2 regions of the Bacillus sp. DTU_2020_1000418_1_SI_GHA_SEK_038 genome follow, and region 1 is predicted to be linked to the other one. Evidence: riboswitches for the same ligand, from Rfam matches in the RefSeq annotation. Region 1 holds a riboswitch; the other holds the start of a gene.

The links. A riboswitch is a leader RNA that binds a small molecule or an ion and turns the genes downstream of it on or off. The one in region 1 is predicted to bind cyclic di-GMP.
Region 2: linked by a shared signal. The riboswitch ahead of RRV45_RS03740 (PilZ domain-containing protein) and the one ahead of RRV45_RS05095 (anti-repressor SinI family protein) in region 1 are both predicted to bind cyclic di-GMP.

The regions. Positions count from the first base shown of each region.
Region 1 covers NZ_CP135435.1:1,020,393-1,023,551, forward strand. The annotation lists gene RRV45_RS05090 (LPXTG cell wall anchor domain-containing protein) at 1-392, shown strand, start outside; gene RRV45_RS22085 (DUF5658 family protein) at 451-759, shown strand; cyclic di-GMP riboswitch class I at 988-1,144, shown strand; gene RRV45_RS05095 (anti-repressor SinI family protein) at 1,174-1,326, shown strand; gene RRV45_RS05100 (helix-turn-helix domain-containing protein) at 1,586-1,909, opposite strand; gene mnmH (tRNA 2-selenouridine(34) synthase MnmH) at 2,093-3,151, opposite strand.
Region 2 covers NZ_CP135435.1:738,267-741,425, reverse strand. The annotation lists gene RRV45_RS03745 (DUF418 domain-containing protein) at 1-1,185, opposite strand, end outside; gene RRV45_RS03740 (PilZ domain-containing protein) at 1,358-1,732, opposite strand; cyclic di-GMP riboswitch class II at 1,890-1,974, opposite strand; gene RRV45_RS03735 (TerC family protein) at 2,276-3,058, opposite strand.

The sequences.
Region 1 (3,159 bases):
CTAATCCAAATCCAAATCCAAATCCAAATCCTGTTCCTGAGCCTAGTCCAGATCCTAATCCAAACCAAGATTCTGATTCAACCACTGTCACCGATCCAATAGATGATAATGCTGCACCCCCTACTACCAGTCCTGAAACGAGGTCAGATCAAGGAAATGATCAAAATAATAATATAGAAAATCCTGCTACGGAAGAGGATACGGCTATGCCGATACCTATACGTTCCATTCCTATTGAAGAATTGGATGCACCAATCGTAAAGGGACAAATCTTACCTTCAACAGCCACAAATATGTATAACTATTTATTAATAGGGGTCATATTAATGACTGCAGGCGGTGGTTTTCTCCTATATCAAAAAAGACGTATAAGAGATAATCAAAGGCCTTGATTGGAAATAATGCGATCAAGGCCCTTTTATTACTAGTATTGGTCGGGAATGATAATAAGTGAACAACGATTTAAAAAAGATCTTTCTTTATTTAGCTTTACTGAATTTGTACGATGGTTTAGTCACATTTTTCGGTATTCAGTTTTCTTTAATTGAGGAAAGTAATCCCATCATGAATGCCCTTTACCAAAAAAATCCGTTCTATTTTCTAGGTTTTAAAGTTATTCTATCAGCTGCTCTATGTATATTCCTTTTTATTAAAAAACTTCCTCAAAAAAAAATTGTACATCATTTAGCCCTAGCAGCCACTGGTATATATACGGTTGTCTTTGTAATTCATGCCATTTGGATCATAACCCTCATATAAATGATTTAAAAGAATTTCGACTATATTTAACACGATTATGTTAGAAACTAGTTAATAATAGACTTTTTTTCTAGGATTAATTAGAGTCTAACGGTGAATATGTAAAAAATGTGGTAATTTGTAGAAAAAAGAGTAAAAAATTATTTGAAAATTGACAAAATATAACACATTTATCAACAGCCTATCCATTACAATAAAATTAGACGATATTTTACCTATGAGATAAGCTTCAGAAAAAGGCAAACCTATTGAAAGATAGGGACGCAAAGTCACAGGTCTAAAGTATGAATGAAGTGTTCTTTTTTAAGATTTGCTGCATAAACTCATTATAGCAGGCAGCTCATAGAAAAGGCAGATTCCATACCAAGATGGCTGGATTGCCTGGAATACGATTCGTATTTTGGGGGGAAGAGTGTGGGGAAAACAAGAGTCCAACTGGAATTACTAGACAGTGAGTGGATGGAGTTAATTGTAAAGGCGAAGCAAATGGGGATTGAGAAAGAGGAAATTAGGGAGTTCTTATTAAAAAATGGGGTAAAAAAGCTAGCTTGGAAAGTGGCTGAATAGAGATAATAGAACAGAAAGCTAAGTGTTTCTTAAAGGACTGCCGTTCTTTATAGGAATGCTTTTTATTTTGCAAAGGGAGATTAGTGATTGTTGTTGATTTTGCCATATGTGTGCATGTGAACGGGTTTTATTCGGGATGAATAACTTAGAGAACATGTGCGCATATGGCGGTTTGACAAGGAACCCATTGCAAAAAAGACGCAGAAGCTCATAGCTTACCTACCTTGCTTCTGCATCTTTTTAGAAATAGCCAATGTATCTATTTATTCTGATCAATTCTCCATTTATTAAATTCGAGAAATTCCCGGAATTGTTCTTTCGAAACACCTGAATTCATCGCTTCTTGAACGATATCGACCCAATCCGAATCCAATTCATCTGTATTCGGCTGTTCATGAATTAAATGATCAACCGGAACATGAAGGACAGCTGCGATTTTTTCAAGAAATTGTATGGAAGGATTGGTTTGCAGGTTTCTTTCTAGTGAACTTAAGTAAGACTTGGCCACACCAGCTTGTTCGGCAAGCTCGGATAACGACATTTTCTTTTCTTTACGAAGTAATTTTACGCGATCACCGATCATCCAATCTCACACACCTTATCATCGAATATATAAAATCATCATAACAAAAATAGTTCAATAGTTCCATATTAAGAACAATATGTTCAAAAAATATACTAACATCTTATCATAATATTCGAATAAGTATTTATTTTTTTGTCCTTAATTTTAATAAGAATAAAGAAAAAACAAAAAGTGCTCAAATTACTTTGATAGAGCACTTTTTGTTTCCAATAACTTCAAAATCTCTTCGACTGCTTTCTCCGTATTTTCAGCTTCAATATGATGAAACGCTCCCACATAATCTAGTTGCTTATGGGAATACCGAGGATCGTAATATTCTTCTAGCAGAACTTGAATGATCAATTTATAGTTTTTATTTCTTGCTGCCTCATTTAAAGCGGCTATAATGTCTGAATCCTTTATTCGTTTAAAAATATATTTTAACCGTTCCATAACTTTATCATGAAACCACTGTTCATGCTGATAAGGCTCTACATACTCTCGATAAATCCGCTCGATACGAGAGGATAATGACGCTTGAAGGTTAATATTAAAGCCTTGATGTTTTATTGCCAGCAATTCATCAGGCTGAACCACCTTGCCAATCCGTTTACTTTCGGCCTCTACTAGGAAAAATGGGGAGTCCTTTACTTCCCATAAGGTTTGAAAGAGAAGGGAGTCAAAAGTTTTTTGATTATGTCCTTCGAATAAACCAAACGATCCAAAGATGGAGCCACGATGGCGGGCGAGTGCTTCTAAATTAATGACAGGCATGCCTTTTTCCTTTAATTTTTCCAATACTTCGGTTTTGCCTACACCTGTCATGCCGTGTATGGATATGGCTCGAGAAGGGATTAGCCCAGGTATTTCTTCAAGTATAAATTGCCGGTAGGCCCGATATCCCCCAGCCAATCGATGAATGGATATTCCTGCAAATGATAGAAAGGTAGCAACCGATTGACTGCGCATTCCGCCTCTCCAGCAATAAATAACAGGATGCTTGCCTTCTTCCCGAATGCCCTTGATCTGCCCCAATATGGAAGGGAGCTTTGGAGAAACGACTTCCATCGCTCGCCACTTTGCCATATCTGACCCTTCCTGTTTATAAATAGTTCCGATCATCGCTCGTTCTTCATTCGTAAATAAAGGGACATTGACTGCCCCGGGAATTTTGAATTCGTCATATTCGCCAGGTGATCTCACATCAATTGGAACAGCATTCTTTAACGCAAGTAGCTGTTCGACACTGATTTCTTTCATTTTGATTT
Region 2 (3,159 bases), 280 kb from region 1:
AAATTGTTGTACTTTTCCATATGTCATCACTCGCCATAACCATTCAAAAGGTCCAAATTGGAATTTTTTTAACCAAAGATAGCTAAAGATTATTTGTACAAAATAAAAGATAAGTGAAATTAAGAGCCCCATTGCTAGCGTTATTTGCCCGAACAAACCGAACCCGTAAAATACAATGACACCAAAAAACGTCTGACATAAATAATTTGTAAGCGCCATTTGCCCTGCATAGCGAAACGGATTTAATATACGCTGCCATATTTGCTTTTCCAGCATGAGTGCAATCGTGACAATATAGAAAATAGATAATGTAAATCCGCTAAAATGAAGATAAAAATAGTTTCCAAGACTGTGCATAAACACTACTTCTTCTAGCTTCAAGTAACTAAAAACAATGGCGGCCAGTGGAAGAATACTGATTAACAGTGTAATAAGCTGGATAATACGAAGCCTTCGCTTTAATTCATTAACCCTTCGGAACAAATTAATTTTCCCTGCATACAAACCAAGTAAAAACATCCCAAGAACATCCGGAATAACAAAAGGTTCGTTCATGATTATTTCTTTTAGTTCATTCGGAATACGCCATTTTAACAATTCAAGGTATGATAAACTTGTATAGGCCTCTATCTTCTTTTCTCCCTCTTCCATCCTTTCCATTTGCAGCTGTCCCGAAATATTTAATGATTCGTCAAATTGTTCGCCAACATACGCTAACAATGCTGAAGCACCTGTTAAAAATTGAAAGAAAAGGATAAGTATGAGTCCCCAAATAAGGACCGTTTTTGCCTTCCTGCGATAGAATAATAATAAAAAGAATCCAATTAACGCATAAGAATGCAAAATGTCGCCTTCCCAAAGAAATACAAGATGGAAAATACCGAATAACAGCAGAGCAAATAGCCTTTTTGAAAATAGACGGAATACTTTTTCCCCTCTATCCTCCGCTCGTGTCATAAAAATATAAAATCCAAGTCCAAATAAAAATGAGAAGATTGTATAGAATTTGGTTTGGATAAACATATCAAACAGCATTCGAATGGTTTTATCTAGGCCTGTATAAACCATAAATTCGCTTCCTGTAAAAGATGGCATATTCACTAAAAATATGCCAAGGATCGCAAATCCTCTTATAACATCTAATGTAACAATTCGATCATTTCCTAATACTGACGAGCTTGACATTATCTCCCTGCCTCTCTATTCGTACTATGCAACTCCATATGTCGTTAAATCTTCAAGACGTTTCAATAAATCTTAGTGGAGTGGGACCGTTTTTTCCTCTATTATATACGTCCTTAATGTACCAATAGTTCCCAAAACTTTGTTATCTTTGCGAAGTATAGAAAAGCGCCCTTTATGAAGATTTATTTTTAATAACATACTTTTTTAGTTCTTGTAACAATTGTTGTTCCGAATACGATTTAGGGATAAAACTTACTCCGTAAATAAATTCATTATTTCTCTTCTTTTCCCAAATTAATTCACCATCCATTTGAATGGGTTCATCAACAATTACACATTCCATTTTTATATGGAAGTTAGGGATGTGGATTTGTTTAATAGAGATGATTTTTGCTCCTTTTACACTCATATCTAAAATATGAAAAAATCCATTTTGGCTGTCATCGACTTTTCCTTCTAGATTTAAAATTGTAAATGTGGCTGGGATAGGTTCATTAAAAGCCAGTCGAAATCCTTCTTGTCTTTTGTAGAATCCATTATATTTCATTCTTAAATTACCCCTTTATTTGATTATAGTAGATTTATATATATTTCAAATTCATCACTGGATAATGGCTGACAGAACTTCTTAATCCTGAGCACACCCATTCTTACTCAGAATTGGCATTTTCCAAGGTTTCAAAAAAAAAAAAAAACGACCCTATATCTATTAGGATCGGTTGCACTACTCGCTCAGAACCATTCAAAGTGCCCAAATACAAATGATTCTTCATCGCTTCCATAATTTTATGCTTTTTCCTCGATATCACTTTATTATAGTGATAAAGTCCTAAAAATCAATAATTAAAAAGGAAAAAATATCAAAATTAAAGTGTGCCTGCGCTCCCGTATGCCGGGGGCAGGCATTTTTCCCATGGTATTTACAAAATTACAGGATTTGTTTGCGAAACGACTCAGTTTGTTTGCGAAACCACCTCATTTATTTGCGAACCTGATGAAATTCACCAAGGAATGGTGCCCGGCGAATTTTAACTAAGTCATTTCATTAAAAAGAGGTTAACCAATTTGGTTAACCTTCTAGTTCTGATCCTTAACTCGCTTTCTCCTCTGTCATCATTTCCTTTTTCTCCTTGGAAAAAAACCATCCACCTACAGCGATCAAAATGAGAACGGCATAGAAAATAATTTTCCATTCTATGGAGTGTGCAAATTCTGCCGGCAGTACCGCTAATGCTGGGTGGGACAGGGTATAAACGGATAGTTTCACTCCGACCCATCCTACAATAAGAAAAGCTGCAATTTCCAAACCAGGCTTTGTTTGCAGCAGCTTAACAAATACATTTGCTGCAAATCGCATGATAATTAAACCGATAAATCCTCCGGCAAAAATGACAATAAATTTTCCTCCGTCAAGGCCTCCAATGTTCGGCAGGCTTGTATTCGGAAGTGCTACCGCAAGAGCTACCGCTGCTAAAATTGAGTCAATCGCAAAGGCGATATCCGCTAGTTCCACTTTAAAAACAGTCATCCAGAAGCCAGCCTTTTTCTTTTCGTCTTGGGGAGTTGCTTTTTCTTTTCCCTTTTTTACGATAAGCTTTCTAAATATATGATTTAAAGCAATAAATAATAAATAAAGTGCACCAACTGCTTGAACCTGCCAGATATCAACAAGAAATGAAATGGCAAATAGAGAACCAAATCGGAATACAAAGGCCCCTGCCAGCCCATAAAATAATGCCTTTCTTCTTTCCTGTTCAGGAAGATGTCTAACCATAATAGCTAGCACTAATGCATTGTCAGCTGCCAAAAGTCCTTCTATCCCAATCAATAGCAGCAATACCCAGCCATATTCTAATAAAATCGATAATTCCATTGTTATTCCTCCATTTTTTGATTAATGTTATCTGCATCTTAATCTGCTGGTAATGCCTTTTTTGCAAACAAAAAACCTTTACCAGCAAGCGGTAAAGGTTT